DNA from 4 places in the Halomonas kalidii genome. Region 4 is predicted to be linked to each of the others. Evidence: predicted binding sites of a transcription regulator. Region 4 holds the regulator's gene; each other region holds the start of a gene.

Region 1 (3,312 bases), on a different contig from region 4:
TCCGCGATCCCGTGGTGCTGTTCCTGATCCTCTGGCTCTACACCATCGAGGTGATGATCTGCGCCTATGCCCTGGGCATGGAGATGCGCGACCTGCCGCTGGCGGTGGTCGATGCCGACGAGAGCCCGGCCAGCCGCCGCCTGATCGATGACTTCGTCGCAGGCGGCAACTTCCGCCTGGTGGCGCACCTGCGCGATGTTGCGGCGGCCGAGCCGTACCTGGAACGGGGCGAGGCACAGGCGGTGCTTGTCATCCCCGTCGATTTCGAAACCGAACTCCAGCGCGGCGGCGGTCAGGCCCTGCAGTTCCTGGTCGACGGCAGCAACGCCAACACGGCCGCCGTCGCCCGGGGCTATGCGCTGCAGACGATGGAGGCCTTGCGGATGCGCCGGGGGACACTCGACGCGCGACAATTAGCGACGGTAGCCGCGCAGCTGCGCACCTGGTACAACCCGGACCAGACCAACGTCAGCTTCACGGTACTGGCGATGATCGCCCTGGCGGGATTGATGATCGGCGTTGTTCACCCTGCGGCCTCCATCGTCCGCGAGAAGGAGGTCGGCACCATCGAGCAGCTCATGGTCACGCCCATTCGCCGTGGCGAACTGTTCATCGCCAAGACCATGCCCACCCTGTTGATCGGATTAGTCGCCGTACTCCCCAGCCTGGCGCTGGTCGGCTGGTTCGGCGTGCCGGTCAGAGGCAGCCTGCCGCTGTTCTTCGCCCTGACCGCGCTGTTTCTGCTCAGTGCCATCGGCCTCGGCGTGCTGGTGGCGGCGGTTTCGCGAACCCTGCAGCAGGCCCTGCTGCTCGCCTTCTTCGGCCTGTTCCCGCTGATGTTCCTGTCCGGCACCGTGGTGCCGGTGGAGAGCATGCCGGAACTCCTTCAGCGGCTGTCGCTGGCCAGTCCACTGCGACACTACCTGGAGATCACCCTGGGCATCTTCCTCAAGGGGGCGGGCATGGAGATCCTGTGGCCCCATGCCCTCGCCCTGGTGGCGATCGGTATGCCCCTGTACCTGGCGGCGTGGTTGATCTTCCGGCGCTGGCTGTAAAACCCCTGCTGCCCCCTGCCGTGGCCGGGGACAGGGTTGTGTTCACCGCTGCGCGTGGAGTTGGCGCCACTCACTCCACCATATCGTTTCGCCCCCTCCTCTCGACCTTGCGCTATCGTTTGCCCCTACCACCTGGCGGAGTCTGATGACAGCTCCAGGGCTCATGATTGACATTGTCCTTCACGTTCTGGTCGACAAACCGGTAATGCTCTTCCTTGAATCGGGTCCACCAGTCATGACTGATTTCGACAGCATGCTTCTTCAGAATATCTTCTACGCAATCAAGGCAAATTCTCGATGCATCATATGCTAGATCCAACCTTCTTTTGCGTGCGTCGAAGGACACGCTGTCCAGCCCATAAAGCTTGTCGATATCGGCGACAGCCGTTCGAATCGCACCCTCATCGTTAGGCTCCAGCTTCAGGTGCCGGGTCACCAGATTGATCTCGGATACGCCCAGGCGATGATCTTTATCACTCATGGAGAGTCCTCCTCTGCTGCCAAGCTTGCGTCGCGCTCAGACTTGATCAACTACCGCCATGGACAGTGCGCAACCATTCTCGGCGTTCATGTCTCGTGCCCTCCCTTGCCGTGCCTGCCATGCCCTCTGTGCATGAATAGATGCATCAATGGACAGGCCAACAGGATGAGAAACGGCAGAAACTGTATGAAGTGAACCCTGTGCTCGGCCCAGAGCAGGTACACCACGAAGGCGAGAAGGAGTCCCAGCGGCAACCAGAAGCGGATTGGCTGCAGGCCACCGGAACCGAAGGGGGCTTGTCGTATTCCATGGTTCACCTCGCATGGTGGAGTGCGGCCATCTCGAGAGGCAATCAGATAAGCCTTGCATGCCAATGGGGGCCAGCAATGCGCGACAATGGCATGCCGACAAATCCAGTATGGCAATGGACGACGCCGACCGCGTTGATGCAGATCAAGCGCCGGTGTGTTCTGGCCAAGCCCAGTTCACGGCGCCGCCCGGGGACAGAAGCACATGGCATCTCACGTCACAACAGTACACGGACGCCAGCCACGATGCCGGTATCTTCGGTGGCATCACCACCGGCACGCGAAAGATCGGCGGTATCCCCATACTGTTTTTCCCAGTAGGCACCCAGGTAAGGAGCAAACCGGCGAGTCACCTCATATCCCAGTCGCATACCGACCCGCACGGAATTGAGCCCCTGGCCGACCCCGAATTCCTCGACCTCACTCCCGGCCACGGCAATCTCGGTGCGCGGTTGCAGGTAGAGACGCTGGGTGAGGCGCAGATCATACTCACCCTCGAAGCTCGCCGAGACGTCGCCCTCTTCGCTGACCTGGAGTGCCACGTCGGTCTCGATCCCGTAGGGCATCACCCCCTGCAGGCCGATCACGCCGTAGAAGCGCTCGGGATGGTCGTTCGAGAACACACCGCCCTGGTAGCCGATGCCACCCTGCAGTTCCCAGAAATCGGCAATCAGCCGGCTGTAGAGCAACTCCAGCGATTCGAACTCGGCATCCTCACCGTCGCCCTGGACGTTCTCGCCTTCGCTCTTGAGATACACGCGGTTGATGTCGCCGCCGTACCAGGCCTGGAAGTCCCAGACCAGCGCCTCGTCCCCCTTGTCGGGAACGACATACTCGAGGCGGTCGAAGAGCGCCGCTCCCGTGTTGTGTTCCATCATCGGCGAGGGCCAGTCGGCCGGGGCGTCATAGCCATCCTGGGCGTGGGCCCCGGCCACCGTCAGCAAGGCAAGGGCGGCGCAGGTAACGGGCACTGTAGTTCTGGTTTTCATGCGAACTCCTTACGAGACCTTGACGACCCGGAACATGCCGGCATCCATGTGGTAGAGGAGATGACAGTGGAACGCCCAGCTGCCCTCGGCATCGGCGGTGATCAAGGCCGAGACCCGCTCCCCCGGCTTGATGTTCAAGGTGTGCTTGCGGGGAATCAGCTCACCGGCGCCGTTCTCCAGTTCCATCCACATGCCGTGCAGGTGGATGGGGTGCTCCATCATGGTGTCGTTGATCAGGATCAGGCGCAGGCGCTCGTCCTTGCGGAAGTGGATGGGACCGGTGACCTCGCTGAACTTCTTGCCGTCGAAGGACCACATGTAGCGTTCCATGTTGCCGGTCAGATGCAGCTCCAGCTCACGGCCCGGTTCACGGCGGTCGGGCCACGGCGTGAACGCCTTGAGGTCGCGATACACCAGCACGCGGCGCTCGTCAGGATCGATGCCGATACCGGCCTGGTCGTATTGGGAGCCGGGCTGAG
Region 2 (3,312 bases), on a different contig from region 4:
CGGATGCGCGAGGAGGCCTCGTCGATCAGGTCGATGGCCTTGTCGGGCAGCTGACGGTCGGTGATATAGCGGGTCGACAGCTTGGCCGCGGCGATGATCGCGCCGTCGGTGATATCGACGCCGTGGTGCACCTCGTAGCGCTCCTTGAGGCCGCGCAGGATCGCCACGGTGTCCTCCTCGGAGGGCTCGTCGACCAGCACCTTCTGGAAGCGGCGCTCCAGGGCGGCGTCCTTCTCGATGTACTTGCGGTACTCGTCCAGGGTGGTGGCGCCCACGCAGTGCAGTTCGCCGCGGGCCAGGGCGGGCTTGAGCATGTTGCCGGCATCCATCGAGCCCTCGGCCTTGCCGGCGCCGACCATGGTGTGCAGCTCGTCGATGAACAGGATCACCCGGCCCTCCTCCTGGGCCAGCTCCTTGAGCACCGACTTGAGACGCTCCTCGAACTCGCCGCGGAACTTGGCGCCGGCCAGCAGCGCGCCCATGTCCAGCGACAGCACCCGCTTGTCCTTGAGCCCTTCCGGCACCTCGCCGTCGACGATGCGCTGGGCCAGCCCCTCGACGATGGCGGTCTTGCCCACGCCGGGCTCGCCGATCAGCACCGGGTTGTTCTTGGTGCGCCGCTGCAGCACCTGGATGGTGCGGCGGATCTCGTCGTCGCGGCCGATCACCGGGTCGATCTTGCCGCTGGCCGCCCGCTCGTTGAGGTCCAGGGTGTACTTCTCCAGCGCCTCGCGCTGGTCCTCGGCGTTGGGGTCGTCGACCCGCTCGCCGCCACGCACGCTGTCGACGGCGGTCTCCAGGGCCTTGCGGGTGACACCGGCCTGGGTCAGCAACTTGGTCACCGCTTGGCCCATCTCCAGCGCCGCCAGCAGCACCAGTTCGCTGGCGATGTACTGGTCGCCACGCTTCTGGGCCTCGCGGTCGGTGAGGTTGAACAGCTTGACCAGGTCGCGGGAGGGCTGCACCTCGCCATCGAAGTTGGCGACCCTGGGCAGGTCATCGAGGTGGCCCACCAGGCCGTCGCGCAGCCGGGCGGCATCGCCGCCGGCCTTCTGCACCAGCGCCTTCACGCCGGTGTCGGTGGCATCGAGCAGCGCCAGCAGCAGGTGACCGGGCTCGAGCTGGTTGTGGCCGCGGCCCACGGCCAGGGACTGGGCATCGGCCACGGCGTTCTGCAGCTTGGCGGTGAACTTGTCGAAACGCATGCGCTTTCCTCCATCGGGGTGGCGACGCGTTCGGACACGCCGCTCGTCCCTGTCGATTCGTCTTGACACACTCAATGGAGTCAGGGTGGGCCGCTTTCAAGGCGGCTGCCGGGGAAAGCGGATGCGGGTTGATGTAAATCAAGTTCAGTGAGAGAGCGGCGCCGGGACAGCCGCGTCTTCGATCGGTACCACGTTGGCCTATCTTAGCCAGATCACACTGGCCATCCGCCCGGTCTTGCCGTCGTCGCGGCGGTGGGAATAGAAGCGCGGCTCGCAGGCGGTGCAGAAGTGCCCGCCGCTGATGTGCGAGACGCCCAGCCGCTCAAGGCGCAGGCGCGCCAGCTTGTAGAGGTCGGCCATGTAGTGGCCGAGCCGGTAGGGGCTGGGTTCGAAGGCCTCGACCGTCTCGGGGTGCACGCCGACGAAGGCCCGCTGCACCTCGGGCCCGACCTCGAACTGGGCATTGGAAATGGCCGGACCGAGCCACGCCAGCACCTCCTCCGGCGGCACGCCGAGGGCGGCCACCGAGGCCTCGAGCACGCCGCCGGCCAACCCGCGCCAGCCGGCATGGGCCACCCCCACCCGCTGCCCGCGGCGATCACAGAAGAACACCGGCAGGCAGTCGGCGGTGAGCACCACGCAGGCGTGCCCCTGGTCGATGGCCACCGCGGCATCGGCCTCGGGCGGTTCAGCCGAGTAGTGTTGCTGGACCCGGGCGCCATGGACCTGGTTCAACCACAGCAGTGGCCGCTCGTCCTTGAGCTCCTTCTGCAGCAGGCGTCGGCACAGGGCCACATGCGCCTCGTTGTCGCCGACATGCCCGGCCGGATTGAAGGCGGCGAAGTCGTCCTGACTGGGGCCGGTCTCCCGGGTGGTGACGAAGGCCCCCACGGTGGCGGGGGCCGGCCAGTCGGGCAGGATCAGGGTCGGACGCAGGTCCGGGGCATCGCTCATTGCAGGGTCCTCAACGCATGGTCTCGACGTCGTCGCGGAGGTAGTCGAGCAGCAACAGGATGTCATCCGGCAGCGGCGCGCGGAAGGTCAGGGTCTCGCCGGAACCGGGGTGGACGAAGGCCAGCTTGCGGGCGTGCAGCGCCTGGCGGGGAAACTCGCGCAGCAGCGTCTTCAGCGCCTCGCCGGCGCCCCCCGGCAGCTTGAGCCGCCCACCGTAGACGGGGTCACCCACCAGCGGAAAGCGCAGATGCGCCAGGTGCACGCGAATCTGATGGGTGCGACCGGTCTCGAGCCGGCAGCGCACATGGGTATGGGCGCGAAAGCGCTCCACCACCCGGTAGTGGGTCACCGCCGGCTTGCCGGAGGCCGTCACCGCCTGGCGCTTGCGATCACGCGGGTGGCGACCGATGGGCGCGTCCAGGCTGCCGCCGGCGGTCATCACCCCCACCGAGACCGCATCATACTCCCGCGATACCGTGCGCGCCTGGAGCTGCTCCACGAGCGCGGTCTGCGCCGCCAGGGTCTTGGCCACCACCATCAAGCCGGTGGTGTCCTTGTCGAGCCGGTGCACGATGCCGGCCCGCGGCACGGCCGCCAGCGCCGGGCAGTGGTAGAGCAGCGCATTGAGCAGGGTGCCATCGGGGTTGCCCGCGGCCGGATGAACCACCAGCCCCGCCGGCTTGTCGATCACCAGCACCTCGTCGTCCTCGAAGACCACCTCCAGCGGGATCTCTTCGGGCTCGAAACGGGTATCGTCCTCGATCTCGGCCAGCAGTTGCAGCCGCTCGCCACCGTAGACCTTGTCCCTGGGCCTGGCGGGGCTGCCGTCGACGGTCAGGGCGCCGTTCTTGATCCAGCCCTTGAGACGCTCCCGTGAAAAATCGGTGAACAGTTCGGCAGCGGCCTGGTCTAGACGCAGGCCGGCCATGCCATCGGGAACGCGTTGCTGTGCTTCCAGGGTCTGGGACATGAGCGAGAGAGAGGCCCGTATGCAGATGGCGGAAAGGATTCGGCGGCGGCGCCTGTCGCGCAGGATGACTGCGTTTTGCCGCGCGGTGCTTTATAGTGAGCGAGTTTGCGGCCGATTCTAGCACGGCCAATCCGGGTTGTTTGATACGAGGATCACGATGCGCGTTTTCACCACCCCTGCCCG
Region 3 (3,312 bases), on a different contig from region 4:
GCGCGAGCACACCGACTCGCCCAGGGTGACGATCTCGACCGGCCAGTCGGCGGCCTCGCGGTAGAAGTCGGCGTAGCGCTCGCGGGTCCAGTAGAAGAGCACCGGACCCAGCGACAGCGTGAGGGTGTCGGATAGCGGCATGGGGCCTCCTATTTCCAGCGGCGCTCGTAGGCGCCCAGGGTGGTGGTGGCGCCTTCCGAGACCTCGTCGAGGCCGGCCATCCAGGCGGGCTCGGGGTGGAAGCGCTCGGGCGTGCGGTCGAGGCGGTCGAGCGCCTGGTGCCAGATGCCGGCCACCTTCGACACGTAGGCCGGGCTGCGCTGGCGGCCCTCGATCTTCACCGCGCTGATGCCGAGCTCGGCGAGCTCCGGCAACAGCTCCAGGGTGTTGAGGCTGGTGGGCTCCTCGATGGCGTGGTAGGTCTCGCCCCCCACCTCGAAGCGCCCCTTGCACAGGGTCGGGTAGCCGGCCCGCTCGCCCTCGGTGTAGCGGTCGATCAGCACGCCACCCAGGCGTGACTCCAGCCCCTCTGGGGTCTCCTCCCAGCGCACCTGGGCCGCCGGCGAGCAGACGCCTCGGGTGTTGGGCGACTCGCCGGTAAGGTAGGACGACAGGTAGCAGCGCCCCTCGGCCATGATGCACAGGCTGCCGAAGGCGAACACCTCGAGCTCCACCGGGCTCTGCCTGGCCAGGTCGCGCACCTGGGTGATCGACAGCACCCGCGGCAGCACGGCGCGCCGGATGCCGAACTGCTCGTGGTAGAAGCGCAGCGCCTCATGGCTGGTGGCCGACCCCTGCACCGAGAGGTGGCGGGCGAGCGCCGGATGGCGGCGGACAGCGTAGTCGAGCAGCCCCATGTCGGCGAGGATCAGGGCGTCGACGCCGAGCTCGGCGGCCTGGTCGACGGCGCGGGTCCACATGGCCCAGCCGTCGGGCTGCGGGTAGGTGTTGATGGCGCAGAACACCCGCTTGCCGCGGGCGTGGGCATAGTCGATGCCTTCGCGGGCGCGCCGGTCGGTGAAGTTGAGGCCGGCGAACTGGCGGGCGTTGGTGGTGTTCTGGAAGCCGAAGTAGACGGCATCGGCCCCTTCGTCCACGGCGCGCTTCAGGGCGGGCAGGTTGCCGGCGGGGCAGACGAGCTCCATGGCGGACTCCTGTCGATGAAAACCCGACCATGCTAGTCGACCATTCGCCGGCAGCCCTTGACGCGGATCATGGCGAGGCGGGTTCGGGCGGCCGCGGCTGCTCAGCGGCGCAGCGCCAGGCTCGCGAAGGCGGGGCGCAGGCGCTCGACGAGGGCGTCCAGTGCCGCCGCCCCCGGGGCGCCGGCGACCGGTGCGGTGTAGTCGCGGTCGAGGCACTGCGCGGGGCGGGCGATCTGGATGGCATAGCGGGTCACGCCGCACCCGGCCAGGCTTAGTGCCAGCCGCTTCAGCGCCGCCAGGTCGAAGTCGCGCCAGTGCACGGTGGTGCGGCACTCGAACTCGACGCCGCTTTTCAGCAGCAGGGCCAGGCTGCGCTCGTGTGCCGCCTGCAGGCCGGGGCGGCCGCCGATGCGGTCGAAGGTCTCGGCGTCACCCTTGACGTCCAGCCCCACCCAGTCGAGCCGGGGCAGCAGCTCGGCCAGGCGCTGGGGGTAGACCCCGGCGGTGTGGAGCCCGACCTTGAAGCCCATGGCCTTCGCCTCGCTGACGGCGGCCGGCAGGGCGTTGTGCAGGGTCGGCTCACCGCCGCTGAACACCACCGCCTCGAGCAGCCCGCGCCGTCGCGCCAGGAAGTCGCGGACCGCCTGCCACTCCGGCGGCTCGCCGCGCCGCGGTGCCAGCATCTGCGGGTTGTGGCAGTAGCCGCAGCGCAGCGGGCAGCCCTGCAGGAAGACCACGCAGGCCAGCTGGTCGGGATAGTCCAGGGTGGTCATGGGCGTCAGGCCGGCCACCGGCAGCCGGATCGTGTTGCTCTCGGACATGGCGAAGCTTCCGGGCCGGGCACCCGGGGATGCCCGGCGTGAGGGGGTCAGCGGCGGGTGGCCGACTCGGTGAAGTGGCGGCGCTCGCGATGCTCGGCGCGCTTGCCGAGGTTGAACTGGCTGACCGGGCGGTGGTAGCCCATCACGCGGGTCCAGACCTCGCAGCGCTGGCGCTGTTCGGTGGGCAGGCTGTCGTGGTGTGTCATGTCGTGGCTCCTTCCAGTGGGTTGCAAAAACAGCGGGTTGAAAAAACGCCTCAGGCCGGGGTGGCCGCGGCGCGTCTTGCCAGCAGTGCCTCGTCGCACTTCGGGCAGAACTCGTGTTCGCCGGCCAGGTAGCCGTGCACCGGGCAGATCGAGAAGGTCGGCGTCACGGTGATGTAGGGCAGGCGGAAACGCGACAGGGCGGTGCGCACCAGGGTCCTGCAGGCCGCCGCACTCGAGAGCTTCTCGCGCATATAGAGGTGCAGCACGGTGCCGCCGGTATAGCGGGTCTGCAGTGGATCCTGGTGGATCAGCGCCTCGAAGGGGTCGTCGGTATGGCCCACCGGCAACTGGCTGGAGTTGGTGTAGTAGGGCGCCTCCGGCATGCCGGCCTGGAGGATGCCGGGGTAACGGGCGCGGTCCTCACGGGCGAAGCGATGGGTGGTGCCCTCCGCCGGGGTGGCCTCCAGGTTGTAGAGGTGCCCGGTCTGCTCCTGGAAATCGCGCATCCGCCCGCGCACGTGATCGAGCACCTCCAGGGCGAGCTGCTGTCCCTCCGGATCGGCGATGTCGTAGCGGTCATCCGAGAAGTTGCGCACCATCTCGTTGAGCCCGTTCACGCCCAGCGTCGAGAAGTGGTTGCGCAGGGTGCCCAGGTAGCGCCGGGTGAAGGGGTAGAGGCCCTCGTCCATCCACTGCTGGATGCGGCTTCGCTTGAGCTCCAGGCTGTCGCGGCCCAGCGTGAGCAGTCGGTCGAGTTCACGGATCAGCCCGGCGCGGTCGCCGGCGAAGCGATGGCCGAGCCGCGCGCAGTTGAGCGTCACCACGCCCAGCGAGCCGGTCTGCTCGGCGCTGCCGAACAGACCGTTGCCGCGCTTGAGCAGCTCGGAGAGGTCGAGCTGCAGCCGGCAGCACATGGAGCGCACCATGTGCGGCTCCAGGTCCGAATTGAGGAAGTTCTGGAAGTAGGGCAGCCCGTACTTGGCGGTCAGGGCGAACAGCCGCTCGGCGTTGGCGCTCTGCCAGTCGAAGTCGGGGGTGATGTTGTAGGTGGGGATCGGGAAGGTGAACACCCGCCCCTGGCGGTCGCCGGCTTCCATCACCTCCAGGTAGGCGCGGTTGAGCAGGTCCATCTCCGCCTGC
Region 4 (3,312 bases):
CGATGCCGCCCAAGCTGCTCTCCGACGATGGCCGGAACATCGTCATCCGTCCGCTGGCCTATTGCCGGGAGGCGGACATCGCCGAGTTCGCGCGGCTGATGGACTTCCCGATCATCCCCTGCAATCTCTGCGGCTCGCAGCCCAACCTGCAGCGCCAGGTGGTCAAGGAGATGCTCGCCGAATGGGAGGCCAGGCACTCCGGCCGGCTCGAGAGCATGTTCAAGGCGGTGACCAACGTGGCGCCCTCGCAGCTCGCCGACCGCGAGCTGTTCGACTTCGCCGGCCTGGAGGAGAAACAGGCCCGGCGGCAGGCCGACCGCATCGATATCCTCAACGAGTTGTAGGTGCCGAAAGAAGGGATGGCGGACCCGTTCCCACCACGCGAGCGGCGCCGGGGACAGGCCGACGCGGAGGTCATTTGCCAGGGGTGAGGCGGAAATACGAAGAACATCCAGTGGATGTTCTTCCCGCCGAACGGGTTGGCCATGGATGGCCAACACCGGTCCTGCAAGCGGAGCAGGATGCGAGAGCGCAGCAGGGCAAATGTAGCGCCCAGGGAAGGGTTCACAGCGCCTCCGCGCAGGCCTGTCGCCGGGTAAGCCGCGACTCTTTGCCCCTGCTGTCCAACAGAAACCTCCGCTGGATGTGGTATTCCAGCGGGGGGGGCTGCTTATGGCTCGGCGCTAGCGGGCGCCTTCCTCCTCGGCGACCTTGGTCAGCGCCGCCAGGTCGAGGATATTGACCTCGCGGCCGGAGACGGCCACCAGGCCCTGCGTCTGGAAGCGGCCGAGGATGCGGCTCACCGTCTCCACCGCCAGCCCCAGGTAGTTGCCGATGTCGGCCCGGGACATGGAGAGTCGGAAGCTGTAGGGCGAATAGCCGCGGCGGCGGAAACGATCCGAGAGGCCGGCGAAGAAGGTCGCCAGTCGCTGGTCGGCGGTCTTGCGCGACAGCAGCCGCATCATGCGGCGATCGTCGCGCATCTCCTTGCTCATGCTGCGGTAGAGCTGGGCGCGCAGCTCCGGAAGCTCCTCGGAGAGGGCGTCGAGGCGGTCGAAGGGAATCTCGCACACGGTGGTGGTCTCGAGCGCCACCACCGTGCCGGGATAGCGCTCCTCGTCGATGCCATCGAGGCCCACCAGTTCGCTGGGCAGGTAGAAGTTGGTCAGCTGGTCCTCGCCGCTGCCCTCGGTGGTGACCTGCTTGAGGCTGCCCGAGCGCACGGCGTAGACACTGGTGAAGGCGCTGTCCTGGCGGAACAGTGTCTCGCCCTTCTTCAGGGGGGCGCGGCGCCGGATGATGGCATCGAACTGGTCCATGTCCTGGAGCTCGAGCGCCAGCGGCAGGCAGAGCGAGCTGAGGCTGCAGGTCTGGCAGCGGGTCTCGTGCAGCAGGGAACGCCGCCCGCCGGTCGCGGTATCAGGCATGCTCTCCTCCATGATGGTGACTCTGTCGCCATTATGGAGGATTACCCCAGGCCGGCAAAGCATCCCTTTGGAGGTAGCCTCCCGCCATTGGAGGTAGTCCCTCACGCGATACGGGAGTCGCTCGTCGCCAGGGGCGGCGGCGCGTGGGCGTCGAAGGCCATGGCGAGGTGCTGGATCAGTAGCCGGCCGATCGGCGTGACGAGGAGCCGGGGGCCCACCCGGGTCACCAGGCCGTCGCGTTCGGCCACCTCGAGCCGGATCAAGGTGTCGGCCAGGTAGGTCTCGGCATCGACCCCGAAGGTGCGGCCCAGTGCCTCGAGGTCGAGCGCCATGTCGCACACCAGTCGTTCGATGGCGTGTCGCCGGAGGCGGTCGTCGAACGTCAGGCGCCGCCCTCGGGCGGTGGCCAGGTGGCCGGCGTCCAGCGCCCTCTCGTAGGCGGCGAGTGCCGCGGGATTCTGGGCATAGACGTCATCGACCCGGCTGATCGCCGAGACGCCGAGTCCGACCAGGTCACACGGGGCATGGCTGGAGTAGCCCTGGAAGGTGCGCGTGAGGGTGCCCTGGCGTTGGGCTATCGCCAGGCTGTCGTCGGGGCGGGCGAAGTGGTCCATGCCGATGTGCACATAGCCTGCCGAGGACAGCATCTCGAGGGTGGCTTGCAGCATCGCCAGCGTCTCCTCGGAATCGGGCAGGTCCTCGACATGGATGCGGCGCTGGGACGTGAAGCGCTCGGGCCGGTGGACGTAGTTGAAGACCGAGAGTCGGGCCGGGGCCATGGCGATCACCTGCGCCAGGGTCTCGGCGAAGCTGTCGCGGGTCTGCAGCGGCAGGCCGACGATCAGGTCGAGGTTGAGCGAGCGAAAGCCGAGACGGTCGGCTTCGTCGATCAACGATTCGGTGAGCACCCGGGGCTGAACCCGGTTGATGGCCCGCTGCACCCTGAGGTCCAGGTCCTGGACACCGAGGCTCAGGCGGTTGAAGCCAAGGGCCTGCAGATGGCGCAGGGTGAAGACATTGGCCTCCCGTGGATCGATCTCGATGGCATAGTCACGCTCCCTCGAGCCCGAGAGCCCGAAGCGGGCATCGAGGCGGTCGATGAGGTCGCTCATCTGGTCGAGGGCGAGGAAGGTCGGGGTGCCGCCGCCCCAGTACAGCTGCTGGATCTCCCGCGAGGCATCGAGGTGGCGGGAGCTGAGTACCATCTCCCGATCGAGGCGCGACAGATAGGCTTCGGCCCGCCGTGTGTCCCTGGTGACGATCTTGTTGCGGGTGCAATAGAAACAGCCGTTGCGGCAGAACGGTACATGAATGTAGAGCGACAGCGGTTGGCCCTGGTCGTTGCTGCGCGCGAGAGCCGCGCTGAAGTCGTCGGGCCCGAAGCCCTCATGGAAGCCGCGAGCCGTGGGGTAGGAGGTGTAACGTGGGCCGCGGGTGTCGTAGCGGCGCAGCAGTGCCATGTCCCAGGCGAGCCGGGCGGAATCCTCTGGGCCTTCGCGCTTCACGTGAGCGGTCATGGCGACACTCCGGATGATGGATATGCTTCGATGGTAGTGGGGCCGGCCCGGGGCCGTGTTGAGCTGCGTCAAGCGGGGGCGAATTCGTCGGGCGGGGTCAGGCGTGGCCGCCAGCGGGCAGCAGCATCCAGAGCTGCCACAGGGCGAAGGCGATGATCGATGCCGCGGCCAGGGTGCGGGTGGCGCGGTGGCGGATCAGGCCGCCGAGCTGGCGTGCCGCCAGCCCGGTGGCCAGCAGCGCCGGCAGGGTACCCAGGCCGAAGGCGCCCATCAGCAGGGCGCCATGGTGCGGGGCCGCGGTCGCCAGGCTCCAGGCGAGCATCGAGTAGACCAGCCCGCACGGCAGCCAGCCCCAGACGGCCCCCAGT

The links. The regulator FNR, encoded in region 4, switches genes on or off when oxygen is low (the NO sensors DNR and NnrR bind a similar motif). The targets are predictions, from matches to a motif close to TTGATNTANATCAA.
Region 1: a site for FNR is predicted at 1,980-1,993, ahead of QLQ85_RS15480 (DUF2933 domain-containing protein). Genes of this name have one in related genera too.
Region 2: a site for FNR is predicted at 1,334-1,347, ahead of clpB (ATP-dependent chaperone ClpB). Genes of this name have one in related genera too.
Region 3: a site for FNR is predicted at 1,203-1,216, ahead of ubiU (ubiquinone anaerobic biosynthesis protein UbiU). Genes of this name have one in related genera too.

Annotation. Positions count from the first base shown of each region.
Region 1 is NZ_JASCQN010000048.1:80,304-83,615, forward strand. Features, by position in the region: gene QLQ85_RS15470 (ABC transporter permease) at 1-1,055, shown strand, start outside; gene QLQ85_RS15475 (cation transporter) at 1,168-1,536, opposite strand; gene QLQ85_RS15480 (DUF2933 domain-containing protein) at 1,623-1,853, opposite strand; gene QLQ85_RS15485 (copper resistance protein B) at 2,063-2,833, opposite strand; gene QLQ85_RS15490 (copper resistance system multicopper oxidase) at 2,843-3,312, opposite strand, start outside.
Region 2 is NZ_JASCQN010000010.1:45,553-48,864, reverse strand. Features, by position in the region: gene clpB (ATP-dependent chaperone ClpB) at 1-1,205, opposite strand, end outside; gene pgeF (peptidoglycan editing factor PgeF) at 1,404-2,159, opposite strand; gene rluD (23S rRNA pseudouridine(1911/1915/1917) synthase RluD) at 2,170-3,129, opposite strand; gene QLQ85_RS01850 (outer membrane protein assembly factor BamD) at 3,287-3,312, shown strand, end outside.
Region 3 is NZ_JASCQN010000054.1:49,232-52,543, reverse strand. Features, by position in the region: gene QLQ85_RS20760 (U32 family peptidase) at 1-141, opposite strand, end outside; gene ubiU (ubiquinone anaerobic biosynthesis protein UbiU) at 150-1,145, opposite strand; gene QLQ85_RS20750 (anaerobic ribonucleoside-triphosphate reductase activating protein) at 1,247-1,966, opposite strand; gene nrdD (anaerobic ribonucleoside-triphosphate reductase) at 2,014-2,172, opposite strand; gene QLQ85_RS20740 (ribonucleoside triphosphate reductase) at 2,223-3,312, opposite strand, start outside.
Region 4 is NZ_JASCQN010000051.1:314,762-318,073, forward strand. Features, by position in the region: gene ttcA (tRNA 2-thiocytidine(32) synthetase TtcA) at 1-344, shown strand, start outside; gene fnr (fumarate/nitrate reduction transcriptional regulator Fnr) at 684-1,427, opposite strand; gene hemN (oxygen-independent coproporphyrinogen III oxidase) at 1,529-2,944, opposite strand; gene QLQ85_RS18040 (sulfite exporter TauE/SafE family protein) at 3,042-3,312, opposite strand, start outside.